Regions from separate parts of the Shewanella sp. SG44-2 genome, predicted to be linked through region 4. Evidence: predicted binding sites of a transcription regulator. Region 4 holds the regulator's gene; each other region holds the start of a gene.
The links. The regulator sigma-54, encoded in region 4, starts transcription at its own class of promoters, with help from an activator protein. The targets are predictions, from matches to a motif close to GTTGGCACGNNNNTNGNNT.
Positions count from the first base shown of each region.

Region 1 (5,921 bases), on a different contig from region 4:
ATGAAAGCACTCAAAGGGGCTGATGAAGCCTTGAAAGAGAAAATTCTGGGTAATATGTCTAAACGTGCAGCAGAATTGCTTCGTGACGACCTAGAAGCCATGGGACCAATACGTATTAGCGAAGTTGAAGTCGCACAAAAAGAAATTCTGTCTATTGCCCGTCGACTCAGTGACAGCGGTGAGATTATGCTAGGCGGCGGTGGTGGTGACGAGTTCTTGTAACCACTCCCATATTCATTAATGTGACAGTAATGGCGGGTATTTCTATTTGGATATCCGTCAGCTATCTGTATTATTAGGTCGTACACCTAATACCGTTACTACGGTTATTATTTTTGTTTTGAGCCAATGTTTTTAACAACACAAGTGATGAATTATGCCTGAATCAAAATCGCCTAAAGATGTACTCAATACGGATAGCGAGTATGAATTTAGTCATTGGCAATTACCTGATATTACCAAAGATAGTAGCCTAGAACCTTCAAATTTGTTCGGTCAGTTTTCTGAAGCCCACACGCCTACTCCTGTTACTGGGGCCGAGAAGTCTATGGCGCCACCGACTATGGCGCAAATTGAAGACATCCGCGCTGCAGCTGAGCAAGAAGGATTTGAACAGGGTAAGCAAGAAGGTCATCAACAAGGATTAGAGCAAGGGCGTTTAGAAGGACTGGAGCAAGGTCATCAACAAGGTTTTACTCAAGGCGAGCAACAAGGATTAGAAGCTGGGCAAATTAAAGCCAATGAGCTTATAGCACAACTTAACCACATTATTTCCCAATTCGAGTTGCCATTATCCATTTTAGATAATGAAATTGAAGCGGAATTGTTGGCCATGACAATCAGTTTAGCCAAATCGGTTATCGGCCATGAGCTTAAGACTCATCCAGAGCATATATTATCGGCGCTACGTCAAGGCGTTGACGCACTTCCATTAAAAGAACAGTTGGTTAAATTACGCTTTAATCAGGCTGACGCTGAACTCGTAAACCAATGTTACAGTGCCGAACAATTGCAAAAAAATCAGTGGCAAATCGATATTGATCCGACGTTAGCTAATGGTGACTGTATGATTGAAAGTGTTCGTTCTGCTGTCGATTTACGGGTAGAACAGCGTATTAGCCAAGTGTTCAGTGAGTTAGACGCTCAATCGAATCAGTTAGCAAAAAATGTCCAGCAGCAAAAATCAACTCATCCACAATATCAAACCACATCTGTCGATAATTTGAGTGAACATCAGCAAGCCGCTGAGCTTGCAGGTAGAACCGATAGCACAGAAAACACCGATAGGGACGAGATTGGCCAAGGTGATGTTGAAGAGTCTGGCGCAGAGATGGGCGCTGATAAGGTTGCAGAACCGTTAGTTCAACAAATTGATACTTCTTCGGCAGCGTCAATCGATGCTGAAGACTCTGATGTTGTTGATTCTGATGGCGGTGTAACTCTCGATACAAGCACGCCTCTCGATATAAGTGCACAAGCTGACATCTCAATAGCTGATAAAGTGGCTGATGCTCAGCAACAGACGAAAGACCTATCTCAAGGAAATACCGATGAGCACTCGTCAACATAAACTACTGAACAAATTTGCGGTACATCATAAGCACGTGTTACCGCTGCGACCTGTTGCAAGCGGCCAGTTAGTTAGGGTTGTTGGTCTAACGCTTGAAGCGACTGGGTGCCGCGCGCCGGTTGGTAGTTTATGCTCTATTGAAACCATGGTTGGTGAGTTGGTTGCTGAGGTTGTCGGTTTTGATGACAAGTTACTGTATTTAATGCCTATTGAAGAGCTTAGAGGCGTATTGCCTGGCGCTCGTGTACAACCTTTAGGCGAGCAATCAGGCTTAAATGTAGGGTTGTCATTATTAGGCAGAGTATTAGACGGTAGCGGCGTGCCGTTAGATGGTTTAGGCCCGCTTAATACAGATCAACATGCATCACGTCATGGTCCTTATATTAATCCATTATCTCGACGAGCGATTACTGAACCGTTAGATGTTGGCGTTCGTGCTATCAACTCGATGTTAACGGTTGGTAAAGGGCAGCGAATGGGCTTGTTTGCTGGTTCCGGTGTGGGTAAAAGTGTGCTGCTTGGCATGATGACACGAGGATCGAAAGCCGACATTATTGTGGTGGGGTTAGTGGGCGAACGTGGCCGTGAAGTTAAAGAGTTTATTGAGGAAATCTTAGGTAAAGAAGGTCGTGCGCGCTCAGTCGTTGTGGCTGCACCTGCGGATACTTCTCCGTTAATGCGCTTACGAGCCTGTGAAACGTCCACTCGTATCGCTGAGTATTTTAGAGATTTAGGTTACGATGTACTATTGCTGATGGACAGTTTAACGCGTTACGCACAAGCACAACGAGAAGTCGCTCTTGCTGTAGGCGAGCCACCTGCCACCAAAGGCTATCCACCTTCGGTATTCGCTAAATTACCGCGTCTGGTTGAGCGAGCGGGTAACGGCGGTGCCGGACAAGGTTCAATTACCGCTTTTTATACGGTATTAACCGAAGGTGACGACCAACAAGACCCTATCGCCGATGCTTCTCGAGCGATTCTAGATGGCCACATTGTATTATCTCGTCAGCTTGCTGATTCGGGCCATTATCCCGCTATTGATGTGGAAGCATCGATTAGCCGTGTCGCGCCGATGGTGATTAGTGAAGAACACTTAGAAGCGATGCGTAAAGTTAAACAGATGTATTCGCTGTATCAACAAAATCGCGATCTGATTTCAATTGGCGCGTACTCGCAAGGCAGCGATCCTAGAATTGATAATGCCATACGTTTACAACCTGCAATGAATGCTTTTTTGCGGCAGGGGTTTAAAGAGCCGATGACGTTTGAAGAAAGCCGAGTCATGTTGACTCAAATTGCCGCACAGTGTCAGGGATAATATCAATGACTCGAACTGACCCACTATTGACGGTTTTGAAGTTAGCCACCGCCGCAGAAGATCAAGCGGCATTACAGCTTAAGTCTGCGCAATTTGAAAAACAAAAACGCCAGGGCCAGTTGGATGCACTAAATAACTATCGTTTAGATTATATGAAGCAGATGGAAGGGCATACTGGTACTACATTACGTGCCAATCAGTATCATCAATTTCATCAATTTATTCGCCAAGTCGATAGTGCAATCACCCAGCAAGTTGCCGCTGTTAAAGATGCCGAAAAACAAGTGGGCTATCGTCAAGTTCATTGGCAAGAAAAACAACAAAAACGCAAAGCGGTAGAAATGTTATTAAGCCAAAAAGCAACTAAAGCGAGGGTAATAGAAGCTAAACGCGAACAAAAAATGTCGGATGAATTTGCTATGCAGCAATATTTTCGTCGAAATCTTAAATAGTCCTACCAGTCAAATGACTCTCTAATCCTAATATCGTTTACGCTTAACTTTTTCGTTACTCTTTTTGTATGTTTAATCACTGAAATGTTATTCAGCCAATGTGTATTGGCATTTAAATTGCTTAATAACAATGATTGAAATAAAAATCGTCAGCGAAGCGACAGTGAATAACTCTTTATGAGGTTTTCACAATGACCTTATTGATATAGCGAAATAAACCGTTATATGACGCATAAGGTTTAAATATAGAGCTATTTATTAGACGACCAATAACTTAACCTTGTTTGATTGAGTGGAGCAGATTATGCAGCAGATGAGCAATATCTTACTTGGCAATAGCAGTAAATCTGCCGATGTGAGTACGAAGGGAAATGTACAAGATGTTGAAAATACATCATTCTTATCTGCTTTCAATCAGGCGAGTGAATCCGATCTTGTTATACGACGCAGTGGTAATACAGCGCAGGTGTCAATGGATGCTGAAGTGGACAAAAACAGTGTTGCGTTAGCAAACGAGTTGTCTACCGAAGAAAATGCAGATGCGGAATTGATTTTTGCTCAACTTAATATGGCCGATTCATTTAATAAACGTCATTCCTCTGGCGGAAATGAATTGCCGCATGTCGATACATCTGACGTTTATTTTGACGCAGCAGTTTCCACAGAACCAAAAAGTAATACCGTAGATGTAGATCTTCTTGAGCTTGACGCTGATGTTTCTTCTATTAAAGATGTTCTTTCTCAGCTTAGTCCTGAAGACCTCGACAACTTAATGGCATTTGCCGATTTATCTGCACAAGATTTACACGCTCTAGATAATCAAGATTTAAGCACATTACTTAGTGACTTCAATTTACAAGCACAGGTTATGACTAGCAGTGATGAATCGCCTGATAGTGAAGAGCTGAGCCAACTTGATAAATCAGTTGCCACAAGTGTTGTTGTTCAGGGTCAAATAAGTGCAGCAAACCAGAATTCAGCAACCGCTAAAGTCGATCAAACTGTAGCTTTACATTCTGGCGTTAGCAGTTCGGCAGCGTTAACAGCAGCTACATCGGCGATGACAATTGATCCTGAGACCATTTTAGGCGACAAAACTCGTATTGATGGCAATATCCAATTAGACACTGATAATGCCAAAGTGCTAGCAAAAGCTGACTTTTCGGTGGTCTTAGATTCCTTAGCGACAAAACGCGCCTCCGGTGAAGCCTCAACCTCTGTAAATCAAACTAGTTTTGGATTAGATACTCTGGCCGAATTCAGTGACACTGACAGTAAGGCGTTACAAAATCAGAGTAGCTTTGCCTCGGTTCATAAAAGTGATGTTCCGCAATTTCAGCTATCGTTAAGACCACAAGGAGAACCTGGTGCTCAGATGCAAGAGATGATCCAGCGTTTTTCTCCCGTAATGAAACAGCAGTTAATAACCATGGTCAGTAATGGTATCCAACAAGCTGAAATTCGTCTTGATCCGCCAGAACTTGGACATTTAACGGTTAAAATTCAGATTCAAGGTGATCAAACTCAGGTACAGTTTCATGTAGCGCAGTCGCAAACCCGCGATATCGTTGAACAAGCGATGCCTCGATTACGCGATATGCTGGCTCAAGAAGGATTACAACTGACAGACAGCCAAGTGTCCCAAGGTGACGGTGGTAGTGAACAACCGCATGAACAATCATCTAATCAAGGTGGGGGAGACAGTCAGTTGGACGAAATTTCAGCACAAGAGGTCAGCTTGATGACAAATCCATCAAGGAGTTTACATTCAGCTATAGATTATTATGCTTAAGCAGGTAACCTATAGCAATAATATGACTTTTCAATAAGAGCTGGCTACTTAGCTACGTTTTAATGTTAATCACAATGTTGATTAGGAACCAGAATGCCTGAACAAGAATTAGAATTGAATGAAGCCTCTGAAGGCGGTAAGAAAAGCAAAAAATTAGTCATCTTTGGTGGTATTGGTTTGGTGTTGGCTTTGCTTATTGGGGGAGGCGTGTGGTTTTTTATGGGCTCTGATGAACCTGAAAATACTGACTCTCAGACAGAAACAGAGACATCTACAGATGCCAAACCTATGTCGATGGAAGAAGCTAATTATGTCGGTATGCCGAGACCTTTCCTATTTAATTTGCCCGGCGTTGACCGAGCTAGACTGGTTGAAATTAAAGTTCAATTAATGGTGCGTGGTGATGATAGTGTATTGACACAAAAACATATTCCATTGATTGAAGATGCATTATTAACTACTTTTAGTGCTGCAGACGTACAAAAACTCAGTACCCAAGCCGGTAAAGATGAGTTACGTCAGTTAGCGTTACTCAATGTTCAAAATACGCTGCAACCAATAACAGGCAAGAAAGTTGTTGAAAAAGTCCTGTTTACTGGCTTTGTAATGCAATAACCAAAAGCATTAACTGCTAAGGCGATGATGTGAGTGATTTATTAAGCCAAGATGAAATTGATGCGCTATTGCATGGTGTTGATGATGTTGATGATGATGAGATAGAAGAGGACAGCGCTGATGCGCGTTCTTATGATTTCTCTTCTCAAGACAGAATTGTGCGTGGCCGTA
Region 1 is NZ_JACJEU010000021.1:61,751-67,671, reverse strand. Features, by position in the region: gene fliG (flagellar motor switch protein FliG) at 1-222, shown strand, start outside; gene fliH (flagellar assembly protein FliH) at 377-1,570, shown strand; gene fliI (flagellar protein export ATPase FliI) at 1,551-2,891, shown strand; gene fliJ (flagellar export protein FliJ) at 2,897-3,343, shown strand; gene H5181_RS14855 (flagellar hook-length control protein FliK) at 3,648-5,135, shown strand; gene fliL (flagellar basal body-associated protein FliL) at 5,229-5,750, shown strand; gene fliM (flagellar motor switch protein FliM) at 5,780-5,921, shown strand, end outside.
Region 1: H5181_RS14855 (flagellar hook-length control protein FliK) is a predicted target of sigma-54. The motif match lies at 3,448-3,466, and genes of this name have one in related genera.

Region 2 (5,921 bases), on a different contig from region 4:
ACTCATAGGCTTACATATTAGGAAGATAATGTGACAGATAAATCACTTGCTGAAGCAGAGTACAATCAATTTAGACTGTTTTTAGAACAGCATAGCGGTATTGTGTTAGGTGAGAACAAACAATATTTAGTACGCAGTCGTTTAGCACCTTTGATGGGGAAGCATAATTTGCCTTCTTTGTCTGAGGTGGTTAAAAAGTCGATGAAACCGATAGAGCGGCAACTGCGCGCTGAAGTGATAGATGCGATGACCACCAATGAAACGTTATGGTTTCGAGACCGTTATCCATTTGAATTACTGCACAATACTCTACTGCCTGAATACAGCAAGCTTGGCAGACCATTAAAAATTTGGTCGGCGGCATGCTCTTCAGGGCAAGAACCTTATTCGTTGGCCATGACGGTGTTGGAATATCAACAGCGTAAACCTGGTACTTTACCAGGAGGCGCGACGATTCAGGCAACAGACTTATCACCTTCTATGTTAGATCGTTGTAAGAATGCTGAATATGATGGTTTAGCACTTGCTCGTGGTTTGTCTGAAGAACGTAAACGTCAGTTTTTTGATGCTTTGCCTTCAGGCAACATGAAAGTTAAAGATAATGTGAAGCGTTTAGTTAACTTTAGAGCCCATAATCTACTTGAAAGTTATAGCTTATTAGGTAAATACGATATTATTTTTTGCCGCAATGTGTTGATTTACTTTGCTCCTGAGGCAAAGGCTAAAATTTTGCGGCAATTTGCTGCCGCACTTAATCCTAAGGGTATTTTATTTTTGGGTGCGTCAGAATCTCTAGCAGGGTTAACCGATGAATTTAATATGGTTCGCTGTAATCCTGGGATCTATTATCAAAAGAAAACCTAGATAATATAATAGTTTAACCTATTTATCATGCCGGCATTCGTCGGCATGTTTGTTTTTGTCTTTTATTCACCCATAAATTAAATTGTTGGCATAACCTTTGCTTTATTTCTATCAGTTAGCTGATGGAGGCAATTTTATGGCGATTAATTTCGATAATGCATTAGGTGTTCACCAATATTCTTTGGGCGTTCGAGCGCAAAGAGCAGAAGTGATTTCAAGTAATATCGCCAATGCCAATACTCCTCATTATAAAGCTCAAGATGTCAATTTTGCTTCTGCTATGCAAGCTGCAAGCTCGCATCAGAAAGGCTTGAGTATGAGCCAAACTACAGAGAAACATTTTGATTTAACGGCGTTAAGTCAACAGCATGTTCAATATCGTATGCCAAATCAAGCTGATACTGGCGATGGTAATACTGTCGATACGCAAAAAGAGCAAGCTGCATTTATGCAAAATGCGCTCGAATATCAAATGTCATTAGGCTTTCTTGAGGGAAAATTTAATGGCATGCGTAAAGCATTGCGAGGTGATTAATTATGAGTTTATTTAATATTTTTAATGTTTCTGGTTCAGGTATGTCTGCGCAGTCAGTGCGTTTGAATACCACCGCCAGTAATATTGCCAATGCTGATTCTGTGTCTAGCAGTGTCGATAAAACCTATCGCGCGCGTCATCCCGTTTTTGAAGCCGAAATGCTAAAAGCCAATAGCCAACAAAATAGCTCACCTGGCGTGACCGTTAAAGGCATTGTCGAAAGTGATAAACCATTATTAAAAGAATATTCGCCAGACCATCCCATGGCGGATGGTGATGGTTTTATCTATAAACCTAATGTCAATGTGATGGAAGAAATGGCGGATATGATTTCTGCATCGCGTTCTTATCAAATGAACGTTCAGGTGGCTGATGCAACAAAGTCTATGTTGCAACAGACATTAAGGATGGGTAAATAGTATGATTATTCAAGGAGGTAACAATGAGCCTCGTTAATTCTTACAGTCAGTCTTTACCGCAACAATCCAGTAGTGCATCTAATACTAGCGCTACAACGAAAAGTTCTGTACAGACAAATACGACCAGCACGACTACGGGTAATCCTTTCCTAGACGGAATTCGTTTGCCTGAAGAAAGCGCTATCCCTGAATCAAAAGATCAGATGTTAAAGCAAGAGGATTTTTTTGCTTTACTTAGTCAGCAGTTGTCGATGCAAGATCCTTTTAAACCGGTTGATAACGATCAAATGATTGCCCAAATGGCATCGTTTTCTACAGTCGATGGTATTTCAAATCTTAATGATGAAATCCTTAACCTTAATACTGTGATGAGTTCTAGCCAGGCGTTACAAGCTTCAGGCTTGGTTGGACGAAAAGTGCTAATTCCTTCTGATACCGGCGCTATCTCTACTGAAAGCTCTGAGATAAAAGGGGTGATCAGTACGCCGTCAGCAATTGAAACGATTACGGTAAGGATTGAAGACGAGTCGGGTCAGCTTATTAAGAGCTTTAATGTTGACGGCAGTAAAGGCGGCAATGTTGATGTGACTTGGGATGGTTTAGATAAAAGTGGTAACCCAGCTAAAGCGGGTAATTATGCCATTAAGGCCAGTGGTAAAGTCGATGGAACGTCGGAAGATTTAGCCGTGTCGACTTACGCTCATGTTACTAGTGTGTCATTAGGCACTGTAGCAACAGGAGCAATTTTGAATTTGCGTGGAGTAGGTGGAATTAAGTTATCTGACGTACTCGCAGTATCTGAAACATAGTACGGCTAATAACGAACCGTTAGCTGTCATCATAAATGAATTAAATGTGAGAGGTGTAATATGTCATTTAACATCGCATTGAGTGGTATCGCTGCCGCGCAAAAAGATTTAAATACGACCGCGAATAACATCGCGAACGTCAATACTATTGGTTTTAAAGAATCTCGAGCTGAATTTGCTGACGTTTACGCCAATTCAATTTTTTCTAACAGTAAAACGGCAGTGGGTGGCGGTGCAACTACCACACAAGTTGCGCAGCAGTTTCATCAAGGTAGCTTGCAATTTACCAGTAACTCGTTGGATATGGCGATCAGTGGTGGTGGCTTCTTTGTTACCTCTTCAGAATTAGGTTCGCAAGATCAGTCATACACCCGTGCGGGGGCGTTTAAAGTTGACTCAAGTAATTATATGGTCGACTCAGCGGGTAATTTTTTACAAGGTTTCCCCGTGGATGAAGATGGTGGTTCAACCTCTGTCAGTTTAACCACAACTCAACCAATTAAGATCCCTGACACGGCGGGTAGCCCTGTGCAAACCGGTAATGTTGGTTTGCAGATGAATCTTAATGTGAGTGAGGAAGCCTTAGATCCCGCTAATTTTAATCCTGCCGATTCTGATACATTTAATAATTCCACCTCGGTGACGATTTATGATTCGTTAGGTGAGTCGCATATTATGACCACCTACTTTGTTAAGCCAACGAACGGTTCATATACTGATGAAAGTAATTGGGTGGTCTTTTATGCCGTCGATGGTGACCCTGTGGATGTTGAGCCAGATCCTGTTACTGGTGCTGCTAGTTATGACACTGATAGTGATGGGGATAAAGTTGGTGATAATACATTTACCGGTACCGCGACTGCCAATAACCCGACTGATGGCGGAGTGTGGTCAGGGGCTGTCCTAAAATTTAATTCTGTTGGTGCTTATACTGGCAGTAGCCCTGGTACTATTACCACTGAAGCACTAGGTGCTGGTGGTGCAGGTGCTTTAGGCCCCGGCGCTGATGGTACTCAAGCCCTTACGATAAAATTTAATAATCCAACTCAGTATTCTTCTCCGTTTGAAGTGACTGAATTGACTCAAGATGGTATTACCGTGGGTCGATTAACCAATGTCGGTATTGGTTCAGATGGTTTAATTACCGCCAGTTATAGTAATGGCTCAACGGTTCCGTTAGCGCGAGTGGCTTTAGTTCGTTTTGCTAACGAACAAGGGCTCACTCAAGTGGGCAATACTTCTTGGAAAGCCAGTTTAGATTCGGGCCCAGCGTTAGCCGGTGAGGCCAATAGCGGTACATTTGGTAGTATTCGTTCGTCTGCGCTTGAGCAATCAAACGTTGATTTAACCACAGAGCTGGTTGATTTAATCTCTGCTCAGCGTAACTTCCAAGCTAACTCGCGTACACTTGAAGTCAACAATACTTTGAATCAAACGATATTACAGATCCGCTAAGTTTACGTTTACCTTTACCTTATTAATTTATGTTTACGTGATAATAGGTGTTGCCGTTTACGGCAACACCTTGCCTTTATCCTTGTTATTGTTACTCCTCGCTACTCCTTGTTATTACCTCACTAGTGTTGATAGATGCTTTTTTGACACTCACGCGTTATTCGTTAATTTTATTGATTAACTGATTCATGTAGTTACCTCCTTACAACACAACTTAAATCTCATTGGCATGATACTTGCTTATTCTGTGTATATAGTGTTTTTGCAGAAAGTTTGACGGAGCAAAAAATGGACAAATTTCTTTATATTGCCATGAGTGGCGCAAAGCAGGGGATGAATGCCCTAGCAGTGAGTGCGAACAATCTTGCTAACGCCAATACTGATGGATTTAAAGCTGACATGGTCCAAGCCCGTTCAATGCAGGCATTTGGTGAAGGCTTGCCTACACGGGTATTTTCGATGATGGAAAGCCCAGGCAGTAATTTTAACGGTGGTCCGATTAAAACCACTGGTCGTGACCTTGATATTGCGGTTAAGGGTGATGGCTGGCTTGCAGTGCAAGCGGCAGATGGTTCTGAAGGATACACCCGTGCGGGCAGTTTAAAAATTGACAGTACAGGTTTGTTGTTAAATAGCAGTAACCGCCCTGTAATGGGAGCTTCGGGTCCTATTGTGTTACCCATCCCGGTTGAGAAAATAGAAATTTCCGCCAACGGTATTATTTCAGTACGTCCGCAAGGAGCAACCGCGGAAGTGATAGAAGAGGTCGCGAGGATTAAATTAGTTAATCCTGGTAACGAAAACCTCATGCGCGGTGAAGATGGGTTGTTTCGCTTAACTGCGGGTGGCAATGCACCAAACGACCCCGGCGTTCAAGTTGAAAGCGGCGCGGTTGAAGGCAGTAATGTGAACTCAGTGCATGAAATGGTCGCCATGATTGATATTCAACGTCAATACGAAATGCAAGTCAAAATGATGAAGAACGCTGAAGAAATTGATCGGGCGTCCACTTCCTTGATGAGAATTAGTTAGGAGTAATTATTATGCATCCAGCGTTATGGATAAGTAAAACCGGTGTCGATGCCCAGCAAACTAACATTGCCGTTATTTCGAATAACGTGGCCAACGCCAGCACTGTCGGATTTAAGAAAAGTCGCGCGGTATTTGAAGACTTACTGTATCAAACGGTTAATCAAGCCGGTGGCATAAGCTCAGATAATAGCAAATTACCCAATGGTTTAAACATTGGTGCGGGTACTAAAGTTGTTGCTACCCAAAAAATGTTTACCCAAGGCAACATGCTGACTACCGATAACTCATTAGATTTAATGATTGAAGGTTCGGGCTTTTTTGAAGTGCAAATGCCAGATGGTACAGCAGCCTACACGCGTAATGGCCAGTTCAGCTTAGATGATACCGGTCAGATTGTAACTCCAGGTTCAGGCTATGTGGTGCAACCGCCAATTACCATCCCGGATGATTCCACCAGTATTACGGTGTCTGCATCGGGCGAAGTATCAGTGCAAACCCCTGGTACCGCTGCAAGTCAGGTTATTGGCCAGTTAACCATGACCGATTTTATTAATCCGGCAGGTTTAGACCCGTTAGGACAAAACTTGTATACCGAAACGGGTGCAAGCGGCACACCTATTCAAGGTACAGCATCGTTAGACGGCTTAGGTTCTATTCGCCAAGGAGCACTAGAAACCTCTAACGTGAATGTAACAGAAGAGTTGGTCAACCTTATCCAAGGTCAACGTATTTACGAGATGAACTCAAAGGTTATATCGGCAGTTGATCAGATGCTGTCTTATATTAATCAGAATCTCTAAGGAGCTA
Region 2 is NZ_JACJEU010000039.1:10,053-15,973, forward strand. Features, by position in the region: gene H5181_RS18955 (protein-glutamate O-methyltransferase CheR) at 31-864, shown strand; gene flgB (flagellar basal body rod protein FlgB) at 1,001-1,399, shown strand; gene flgC (flagellar basal body rod protein FlgC) at 1,402-1,818, shown strand; gene flgD (flagellar hook assembly protein FlgD) at 1,842-2,627, shown strand; gene flgE (flagellar hook protein FlgE) at 2,688-4,082, shown strand; gene flgF (flagellar basal-body rod protein FlgF) at 4,371-5,114, shown strand; gene flgG (flagellar basal-body rod protein FlgG) at 5,126-5,914, shown strand.
Region 2: flgF (flagellar basal-body rod protein FlgF) is a predicted target of sigma-54. The motif match lies at 4,306-4,324, and genes of this name have one in related genera.

Region 3 (5,921 bases), on a different contig from region 4:
AGCAGCATTACTGGCGGAGTCGTTTTTGCGCTTCAACAAAATATGCGATTAGCCATTGGTGCAGGTTATTCAGAACAAGACGAGAAAGGCCTTGAAGACGGTATTCTTACTGAATATGCCAATAAAACAGCCTTCTCTTGGCACACAAACCTATTTTGGAACATTACACCGGATATTGAATGGGCAGTAGGCGTCACCATGGGTGATGTCGAAAACATGGCCGAAAAAGAAGGTGATATGACACGCTTTCAAACTTATGTGAAATATACCTTCTAACAAACCAATATTGCAGCGGTGACAGTAAAAACCGCTGCGTGTACTCTGACTGGATGAACATTATGGACAAAAAACTGATATTAACGTTACTTACTGTACTCACGCTTTTTTTTACACACTATGCAAACGCTAAAACAATGAAATCCCACCACAAAAATGCGGGATTGAACTGTGCAGATTGTCACATCAGCAAACCTTTTGAAGCTGCACCAATGGAACAGTGTTTAACGTGCCACGAATTACCGCAAAAAAAACAAGACTATCATGGTGCCCCCGATAAACATGACTCACCTCATTACGGCGTAGAACTTGAGTGTGAGAACTGTCATGCAGAACACGAAACATCAGAAAACTTTTGTAATAACTGCCATGAGTTTGAATTTAACGTACCTTAAATAATTAACATGTCTATAATTTTTTAATTATAAACAAGTCACTACAAATAACGCCTTAGACATATTTAAGGCGTCGCCCCTCTTTTTAGTCAGTAACAATTAAGATACTTTTTTAAATCATATAAGTAAGAAGACCCTCACTGAAATGCAACATTAGTGATGTTACGCTCCCTACAACAGTTAAATAAATGGATGTAGATGAAAACGTCACAATTGGATCTTCGAGAACTTTTAGCATTTAAACCTCATGGCGGCACAATGAGTTTTCTTGACCAAAGGGCATACCTTACGGACATGGTATCTCACGGTATGCTTAGAAAAGAGTTACTCAAGACCATAGGGGAAGAAGCTACACGAACGATAATAACTCGTTCTGGGTTTATAAGAGGTTGGCTATTAGCAGAACAAATAAAACGAAAAATGCCTGAAGTATGGTCAGAAGCGCGTCAGGGAAAATTAGGCCCAATGATTTGCTCTATGTTTGGTTTTGGCGAAGTACTTACGAGTCAGCGCACCGATGGACTGTCAGGCTCACCACTGGTTGAAACTTACTTTATTGGTTCATATGAAGCCGATCAGGAACTTCGCTTAAATGGACAATCTACTGATGTCGCTTGTTGGGAGCAAGTGGGGTTCGCAAGCGGTTATGTTTCAAATGTACAACAACGCACAGTTTATTTTATTGAGCCAGAATGCCAAGCAAAAGGCGACTGTCACTGCCGCCTAGTCGGAAATTATATCGATCAATGGGGTGATGAAGCCTTACCCCTTCTGCAATATTATAATGGGATCAACAACGACAACATTAAATCCGAAGTACAAGACATATTAAAAATTGAAGAGTATTTTCCTCGAGACTCTAATATCAATTTAAGCGCTAAAAACAATTTTTCCCACAGTAGTTACCCCATCAGCAATAGCCATCCGATGCAAAAACTCATCGAAATGGCCATTAACGTGGCTAAGGTGCCCACATCAATTTTAGTCACAGGTGAAAGTGGCGTAGGTAAGGAGAAATTAGTTGATTTTATTCATCGCCACTCCGATAGAAATAATAAACCCTTACTGGCAATAAATTGCGGTGCACTAACTGAATCTCTGTTAGATAGTGAACTATTTGGCCATGTAAAAGGCGCGTTTACAGGGGCTGAAAATAACAAAATGGGATTGATCGAAAGTGCCAACGGTGGAACACTATTCCTCGATGAAGTCGGCGAACTTTCTCCTTCGATGCAAACTAAACTACTGCGAGTGATTCAAGAAAAACAAATCCGTCGAGTAGGTGACAACAATATAAAAGATGTTGATGTTCGAATCATATCGGCAACCAATAAAGATTTAGAAGCAGCGGTTGAAGCCGGTGATTTCCGTCAAGACCTTTACTACCGACTCAATGTTATCGAACTCAAAATCCCTCCACTAAGGAATCGAGGAGAAGATATTTTACCCTTAGCGCGCTGTTTTCTGTCCGATTTCAATGAAAAACTGGGTAGAAAAATCACTGGTTTTAACTACAAAACAGCAGATTTATTACTCAACTACGACTGGCCAGGCAATATTCGTCAACTCGCCAATACGATTGAACGGGCGGTAGTGTTAAGTCCTGGGCCACAGATTATGCCTGAAGACTTACCAGAAGAATTTCATCAAAATATCACTAAACCATCGATAAATAATGGTATTAAACCACTTAATACCATTGAAAAAGACTATATAGTCTCGGTATTAGAAACCCTAAATAATAACAAAGCACTCACAGCCAAAAAACTCGGAATGAGCCTCGCGACCCTATATCGAAAGTTGAAAGAATATGATGAACTTCAAAATTTCGATTAACATAAATCATTTAGTAAACTATTAAAAGACAGCGATATAATCTAAATCTACGTAACAAAGAGATAAAGATAGACTACCATCACGATGTTTTATTCACCGAGCAATCATTGTACGACGGACATGAATCAAGCAATGAATACACTGGACATTAAGTTTGTTTGAATAACAAATAGATTAAGAGTTTTGTCATCTTGATGAGCTAAGAAGTTTCAGGTGCTATCGAGTCGACGTCGGGAAGGCTCAACATTGGTACCATGTTACAAACCAGTCCAACAAACACGGCTACAAATAAGTCCATCTGATAGAAATAATAAAATCAATCAATCGCAGATATAAAAAAGCCCCGTTCAATTAAGAACGGGGCTTTCAAATGATGGTACCTGAGGTCGGACTCGAACCGACACGCCGTGAAGCAGGGGATTTTGAATCCCCCATGTATACCAATTTCATCACTCAGGCAAAGACTTAGCAGCTATTTTCGCTTTGCAAAGTAATCTGATAAATCCAAATATCTTTGCAAAACAACACTCGTAATTTAACCCTAACTGCGAGCACTCAATTTAAAACTAACTAAACAGTAATTACTGCAACAATCATTGTCACAATTAAGTGCTGGCGATTATACCGTTGCATTTCATAATGGCAAGCCCTTTACCTATTCTTTTCTATAAAAAACACTCAACTGCTCAAAAGTCATTCATCCCCCCTCAATTGAGAAGGATAGTAGTTTTTTGTGAGCTAATTGGCAATTTTACACTAAGTTAACATCATGACGGCTGAAGATTGATCAAGATCAGTATAACGACGTTATTTTGACTTTATGATGATCGTGTCTTCACATTCTAAAGGATAAATATCATGGCATTTTGGTTAGATTTAATGTTTGGTAACGCGATAGGATTACTTTCTATGACTGTAATTTTTTGCACCTTTGGAATAATGTCTTATCTAATGTGGATGTTTATTGTGAAGTCTGCACCTACTAAGTGAGTCTCTTAATAGGCTAAGTTTTTTACTGCTTATTATTCATATTCAATATGGATACTTCCTTGTGAATGATACATTGGCGACAAAACACATGATGCGTTTTTATGCCAGAATGGGGGCCGTAAATGCCCCCATCTTTTTTATTCATTTACTTATTCATCTGCAGCACGATTTTCCGCGCTATTAGCTATTACACCGCATGCTTACGCGATTGAATCAATCCATTAATAAAATGTGGTCGCGTTTTAATCAAATGACTCATTTCTTCTGCACTGGGTTCACCTGCAGGTAAACGTAGTACATCACGATTTAAATAATTACGGGCCTGCATCGAAATTTTGTATTCAGCCGTTGGCCCTTGAATCGCATAGTGACGCTCGTTACCAAGCATTTCAAGTATACTGGTGTTAACTAAATTTTTAACCGCTAATTCATTTTGTGGCAAGGTTAAAATTGTTTGTCCTTGTAAAAAGAATTCCCGTAGCAAGGCTCTTTCAGCAGGGTCCAGCAGTTTCACTTTTGCGTCAATGGTTTCTACGGTACGTTTTTGACGTAAATATACGATTGCTTCATCGACGATAAAGGCAAAAATCTGACTTAAAAAATATGCAACCCCCATAATCAACCCTAAGCCAATAAACTGACCATATTGATGTACGAGTTGGTCTAATGATAAAAACGCCAATAAATCTTTAGGCGCAAACAATAAACTTGCACATGCTACGATAAGCCATGACATAGAACTTACGAACAAACGCTTACTATTCAATAACTTTATTGAACCTACTTTAATTTTCATCATAGCTTACCCGCAGTGTCAGATTTTTGAGCTTACTAAGACAAAGCAAAATATATGCCAGAAAAATTAATTGATTAGCTGATATTTATTTATTTTTTCATCACTATATATTGCCTATCAGGCTATGCTTGAACCAAAGGTATGAGACCCGAACTAACACCAGCGAAATACATTGTAGAATCAATACTCTCATAAGTAGATTCTCCCTATTAATAAATCACAATGAAGAAACTATGCTGATATCCATAAGACAGTTATTACAAAGTCCTATAGCTCGAAAATTAACGCTTTCGATCGTGATCTTTAGCTCTTTAATTACGCTAGTGACGACGGCTTATCAGCTAGTAAGTGATTATCAAAATGATGTAAGTAGAATTGATCGCGTTTTTTCGAATATAGAAGCGGTAAATTTAGAAGTGCTGGCAGCCAGCTTATGGGTAATAGATGAACACTTGATCGACACGCAACTCCGTGGTTTGAGTCAATTACCTGACATAAACTATATTTCTATCCGTGATGACAGTAATCAAGAATGGCATTTTGGTGAATATAAGAACACGGCTGTTATTGAGAAACAATATCCATTAATTTATACCAATAATGAAAACATTCCTGTTGGTACGCTCATCGTACAAGCCGATCTAAATGTCATTTATGATCGTTTGTATAATAAAGCAATACTGATTTTATTATCCAACGCGATTAAAACCTTCTTGGTAGCAGGTTTTATCTTGTTTCTAGTGTGGTTCAATGTGACAAAGCACCTTCGTCATTTAAGTAAATATTGTGATGATATTAACTTAGACCACAACTTTACTCCCTTGGATTTTAATCGAAAGCCGCAACATGATGAATTCAGTTTAGTAGCAGATGCGGTTAATACTATGCAACGGCAAATCAGAGGCTCTTATCAAGCATTGCGCCAATCAAAAGTCGATCTGCAGCATGCTCTTGAAGATCGCGATCGTTTACTGTTGTTAGAACGCAGCTATAAAGATGAGCTCGCGCGCCAAGTTAAAGAACAAACCAAAGAACTTGAACAATCACTGCAAATGTTGAAACGAACTCAACAAGTGCTTATAGAAAAAGAAAAAATGGCTGCATTAGGTGGCTTAGTTTCTGGCGTAGCCCATGAAATTAATACCCCTATTGGTATTTGCTTAACGGCTGCCAGCTCGCAATTGTCTCATATAGAAGAGTTGATCAAATTGATCCATAGCGATGATGCCACTTTAGAACAAATAAATGAAATTTTAGAGCAATATCAACAAAGCAGTCAGTTAATCGTCAGTAATATCACTCGTGCGAGTTATTTGATCCAACAATTTAAATCTATTGCCGCGGAACAAAGTCATGAGAAAAACACAGTCTTTAATTTGAGCCATCTATTACGCGATATTACTGATTCATCTTTAATGATATTTTCGCCTTTAGACGTGGAAATAACCACAAACTTGGATGAAAAATTACAACTTAATAGCAATGCCAGTTTATTAAGCCAGGCTATCACTAACGTGGTATCAAATGCATTTTTACATGCATTTAAAGATGTTACTCAAGCAAAGATCCACATTAATGTCGTTACTGAGCCAGAGAGTATTCATATAGAAATTCAAAATAATGGCGCG
Region 3 is NZ_JACJEU010000005.1:169,744-175,664, forward strand. Features, by position in the region: gene H5181_RS05765 (DcaP family trimeric outer membrane transporter) at 1-276, shown strand, start outside; gene H5181_RS05770 (cytochrome c3 family protein) at 414-671, shown strand; gene H5181_RS05775 (sigma-54-dependent Fis family transcriptional regulator) at 870-2,507, shown strand; tRNA gene H5181_RS05780 (tRNA-Leu) at 2,882-2,966, opposite strand; gene H5181_RS05785 (DUF3149 domain-containing protein) at 3,366-3,497, shown strand; gene H5181_RS05790 (superinfection exclusion B family protein) at 3,685-4,296, opposite strand; gene H5181_RS05795 (ATP-binding protein) at 4,527-5,921, shown strand, end outside.
Region 3: H5181_RS05790 (superinfection exclusion B family protein) is a predicted target of sigma-54. The motif match lies at 4,337-4,355, and genes of this name have one in related genera.

Region 4 (5,921 bases):
TTTGGGCGGTGATGATTCGAGAATAAGGGCGACATCGTTAGGTGACATGGTATGTAGCATGTTACGGGCGTGAACAAACAGGCCGCTGTCTAGCGCTTGAACCAGTTGATTGAGACGTTGTTCTGTTATCTCATTGTCTAGGTACTCTTTACCCATATATCTACTTCCTATTCGTCATACTTATATTATTCAGTATGTAATTATTCTGGGTTTCTCAGGTTGTACAGTTCAAGGCGTATAAATGCAGAAATAGCTGTCTTTACGTAAGACGATGAAATGCAGAAAGAGAATACTTAAATACTTCTGCGGTGAAATTCTGCAGCAGCCAATGCTGCTTTACATACTATAGACGTACCACTTCACGGAAGCAGAATTACACTGGATCCGTTGCTAGAAGCGGCTCTGTCTTTATCATGTTAAACACTAAACTCCCGCAGAATGGAATGATACTAATGAGATTGGCATCAACTGCATGAGATAAACCTAAGGGCTAATATTTTTGAGGGACTGATGTCTATTGGTGATCATCAATGTCGTGACAGTTTGGTTAGTAGAGACCGCATGCAATAAGGATAACGGTTATTTAAAACATGAGTAACTGCAGCTATTCACAAATTACAGGCTATTTATAAATTTAATTCGATTAAAAATTAACAAGATTCATCAAATTTAGCATTAATGAGATCACACACTGCGTTTAATGCCACTTCAGCATCAGGGCCTTGAGCAGTAACAGTAATCATTTTACCAATACCACTTTCAAGCATTAATAACCCCAGCACACTTGCAGCGCTGGCATTTTTTTCACCTTGAGTTAAGGTGATGTTAGCATCAAAATCCGCAGCTAATACTGCGAGTTTTGTTGCTGCGCGGGCATGTAATCCCAATTTATTTGAAATGGTCACTTGGCGTTCAAGTTTGATCATTGACGCGATCCTATGCTCACTTAGTTATTAGTATCACTGATATTTAACTCTCTGTGGCGAGCATTAACCGTGTGTTTACTACCTTGTCTAAACCGTTTAGCTAATTGATCTGCAATATATACCGAACGGTGCTGACCACCAGTACAACCAATCGCGATGGTAAGGTAACTGCGATTATTACGTTCTAGATGTGGCATCCAAGTTTCAAATAGATTTTCAATTTGCCAAATAAACTTATTCACTAATGGCTGACGCCCTAAAAACTCTTGTACGGGTTCGTCTAAGCCCGTAAATGGACGCAGCTCAATTTCCCAGTGGGGGTTAGGTAAAAAGCGTACATCAAACATAAAGTCAGCTTCTGTCGGCATTCCGTGTTTAAAACCAAAAGATTCAAAGTTAATCACTAACTCTTTATCAACACTGCCTAATAATATTTGCCTAACTTGGTCGCTTAATTCGTAGATATTTAGTGCAGAAGTGTCGATGTAGTGATCAACAATTTTTGCGATCGGCTCGAGTAAACGGCCTTCTAATTTGATCGCTTCTTGCAGTGAAATATGATTTTTAGATAATGGGTGCAATCGACGTGTTTCGCTGTAACGTTTAAGCAATACTTTGTCATTGGAATTTAAAAAGAAGCTGATAATTTCAGTGTCATTCTCAAGTAGTGCCAATTGGTCTTGAAGCACTTTACCTTGTTCTGCAATGTTACGAACATCAACACTAATCGCAACCAAATCATTGCTGCCCTTAAGCTGGGCTAATAATGTGCCAATAAGTGGTAAAGGCAAATTATCAACACAATAATATCCTAGGTCTTCTAATACTCTCAGGGCAACGGATTTTCCTGAGCCTGAACGTCCCGATACTATGACAAGTTTCATGCAGTAATAACCTGATAAAGTTCTGTTGCGTCGTGAGTTTTGCGAAGCTGTTTCAATATTTGCTTATCGCTTAACTTTTGGGCCATGCTTGATAACGTGCCTAAATGTTGTTGGCACTGGTCGGCAGGTACTAACAAAGCAAATAAAAGATCCACGGGCTGCTTATCTATTGCATCAAAGGCAATGGCTTCTTCACATTTAATAAATATCGCGATAGGGTGATCGATGGTCGTTAATCGACCATGAGGTATCGCAATGCCATTTCCTATACCTGTGCTACCCATTTTCTCTCTCGCTAACAGGCTTTCAAAAACCTCTTGCGAAGACAGGGTTGGGTACTGGGCAGCGACTAAATTGCTGATGAGTTCCAGTACTTTTTTCTTACTGCCCGGTGTGGCACAGGTAGTGCATTCCGGCTGCAGAATGGTACAAAGTTCCATCGTTAGTGTTTTGTATTCTTCTCTTTGTGTTTAATTACCTGACGGTCGAGTTTATCGATCAGGGCGTCTATTGCAGCATACATATCAGTATTTTCTGACATTGCAAAAATCTCTGCGCCATTAACGTTGATTTTAGCTTCTGCTTTTTGTTGTAATTTTTCTACATTGAGCACAACGTGTACATTATGGATCTGATCGAAGTGCCGTTCAAGCTTTGAAAATTTACCTTGGACGTATTCACGTAAAGATTCTGTGATTTCGACATGATGTCCAGTCAGACTTATTTGCATAAAAAATCCTCCATTGCCTAGTAGGTTATAAACTCTTACGTTGGTTTGAGGGCGGGATCATCATTGCTTCACGGTATTTTGCAATCGTACGACGCGCAACGTTTATGCCCTGTTCTGCCAGAAGCTGAGCCATTTTACTGTCGCTCAGTGGTTTTTTCTGGTTTTCTGCGGCAACCAGCTTTTTGATAAAAGCACGAATGGCTGTAGATGAGCATTCCCCGCCATCGTCAGTACTGACATGGCTAGAGAAGAAGTATTTTAGTTCAAACAACCCTCGTGGGGTGTGCATATATTTTTGTGTGGTGACTCGTGAAATGGTCGATTCGTGCATCTCTACTGCTTCCGCAATATCATTGAGCACCATAGGCTTCATGGCTTCTTCGCCATATTCAAAAAAGCCTTGCTGAAATTGTACAATGCAATTTGCCACTTTAAGTAAAGTATCGTTGCGACTTTCAATACTTTTAATAAACCATTTAGCCTCTTGCAGATGGCCTCGAATAAATTGACTATCCGACGGGTTTTTACTGCCTCTAGCCATGGCCGCGTATTGCTGATTAACACCAATTTTAGGCATGTTGTCTGGGTTTAACTCTACAACCCAGCGGCCATTTTTCTTTAATACAGTGACATCGGGAATAACGTATTCATCATCCATTGGGGTAATTAATAAACCAGGACGAGGATTGAGTGTCTGAATTAGAGTGATTGCGTCACGTAATTCATTTTCTTTTAGTTTTGTTTTACGCATCAATAATCTGAAATCACGGCCAGCAATTAAATCTAAATAGCCTTTAATTAACAAACGAGCATTATCGATATGTGGTGTGTCGTTAGAGAATTGTGCTAATTGAATAAATAGACATTCACTTAAATCACGTGCAGCAACACCAACAGGGTCAAAGTGTTGAACGCGTTTTAATACCGCTTCAACTTCATCAAGTTCCACATTTTCATCACCCATGGCTTCAAGAATATCTTCGGTACTTTGGGTTAAATAACCGCGTTCATCTATGGCATCAATAATGGCGGTGGCAATGGCGAGATCAGTGTCTGAAAATGGGGTAAGATTTTTTTGCCATTCTAAATGTTCGTACAAACCTTCGGTCGTTTCACCTTGAAAGGGCATGTCGTCATCGCGCATGCTCGCACTGCCTGAACCTGACATTGGTGAGGCTGTGTACACTTCGTCCCATGTGGTATCCATGGCTAAATCATCCATGGTTTCTTTGGTCATGGATTCTGCAATGTCGACAGTGGAAGTGTCTTTTTCGACATTAACAATGCTGTTGTCACTAAAGTCGGTATCCGCTTGGTCGCGATTTTCCTTTAAGGAGTCTTTTGCTTCAGAAAACTCATCTTCTATTTCAAGTAATGGATTTGAATCTAATGCTTGTTGGATTTCCTGCTGTAGCTCCAATGACGATAATTGCAGTAAGCGAATGGCTTGCTGCAATTGTGGGGTCATGGTTAAGTGTTGACCCATTTTAAGTTGGAGTGACGCTTTCATTTACCGCTTATCCCTAGATGATTTTCAATAAAAATGACAATCTCGAAACTGTAATGGATTGCCATATACATCAATGACATTTAACGTTGTTTAGGTATCGTTCAATGAAATGAGTTAGCTAGACTAAAGGCCAGTAAAGTAACTATAGCTTGAATTGTTCACCTAAGTACACAGCACGAACTTGTTGATTACTTAATATCTCATCAGGTGTGCCTTCGGCGATTAAATTACCCTGGCTAACGATATAGGCCCGCTCACAAACGTCTAGCGTTTCACGTACGTTATGGTCGGTAATTAATACCCCTAAACCGCGATTTTTAAGTTGTTGGATGATTTTTTTAATGTCGATGACCGAAATAGGATCAACACCAGCAAAAGGCTCATCAAGCAAAATAAATTTTGGATTAGCAGCTAAAGCGCGCGCAATTTCAACTCGACGACGTTCGCCACCCGATAACGACATGCCTTGGCTGTCGCGTATGTGAGTAATGTGGAATTCTTCGAGTAGATGCTCAAGTTGCTCAATACGTTGGTCTGTACTGAGCTCTTTGCGAGTTTGCAGTACGGCCATTATGTTGTCGTAAACGGTAAGCTTGCGGAAAATACTGGCTTCTTGTGGTAAGTAACCTATACCTTTGCGGGCGCGCAAATGCATTGGATCGGCAGTAAGGTCGTCATCGTCAATTAATATCCGACCTTTATCGCTTTTTACTAAGCCGACAACCATATAAAAGGTGGTTGTTTTACCTGCACCATTAGGGCCTAAAAGACCGACAATTTGGCCGGTTTTAACCGTTAAGCTCACATCTTTAACAACCTGACGAGCTTTATAGCTTTTTGCTAGATTTTCAGCGGTTAAGGTAATTTGGGTCATGGTTTGATCTGCTTGTTAACAGGGATTTCAGGGAGCTTTTGCTTTGGCGCCGACTCGTCTTGGAAATTCTCTGGTTGAATGATGGTGATTACCCGATCTTGTCCTGTACCAGTACTTTCGGCAATCAGCTCTTGAGCACTGATGTTGTACTTGATTTTATTACCGGTAACCTGGCTACCAGATTGATCCAATTTGGCGTTGCCTGTCAATGTGAGTGTAGTGGTGGCAAGGTCATAGCTAATTTCGTCAGCACTTGCGGTACCAATTTTACCGTCATCTAATTCTTGTGAAAATGTAGCAGGGGTGCCAGTAGCAATTAATCTCTTGCTGGTGCTGTTTTCAGGGGTAAACGCCCGTAACTGATCTGCATTGATATTAATCGTGCCTTGGACAATTGTCACCGGACCATTAAAAACAATTTGATTGTTTTTAATGTCGGCAGACTGACTGGCGGAAGCGATTTTCAATTCTTGTTTCAGATCACCTTGTTTCGCTGTGGCTGGCAAACTCAATATGCAAAGTATGCTACTTAGTAACACAACATTGGCGCGAGTGTGGAGACGATTAATGTGGCTCATATGTTCCTTCTACCTGGCTAAGTAGCGATAATTTTTGCGAATTCAAGTCGGCATGCAAGCCTAAACCTTGAATAATAAACCCTTTACCTTTGATGTACACCATCTCTTGTGAGGTGCCTATCATAGTGGTTAAATCCACCGTAATGGCTTGGGTACTCAGTGACTGTAGAGGTTCTTCTATATCAATGGCATCAATAATAACATTATTTTCTAATGTGACTTTGCTGGTATTTTTATTCAATTGCCCACGGTCTGCACTTAATTGCCATTGTGCTTTACCATTTTCAGGGAAAATGAGGTAGATAGGTTTGGTAAAGTGAGTGATGTCGCTTGAAGCGTAATGCTCCATGTGCTCCGCGCTGACTCGACTTTCGACAAAACCTAGTTGATTGAATTCTGTCGTGCGTAGGTTATCTGCA
Region 4 is NZ_JACJEU010000026.1:37,919-43,839, reverse strand. Features, by position in the region: gene mgtE (magnesium transporter) at 1-156, opposite strand, end outside; gene H5181_RS16335 (HPr family phosphocarrier protein) at 651-926, opposite strand; gene rapZ (RNase adapter RapZ) at 947-1,810, opposite strand; gene ptsN (PTS IIA-like nitrogen regulatory protein PtsN) at 1,807-2,250, opposite strand; gene hpf (ribosome hibernation promoting factor) at 2,253-2,540, opposite strand; gene H5181_RS16315 (RNA polymerase factor sigma-54) at 2,566-4,050, opposite strand; gene lptB (LPS export ABC transporter ATP-binding protein) at 4,193-4,924, opposite strand; gene lptA (lipopolysaccharide transport periplasmic protein LptA) at 4,921-5,502, opposite strand; gene lptC (LPS export ABC transporter periplasmic protein LptC) at 5,489-5,921, opposite strand, start outside.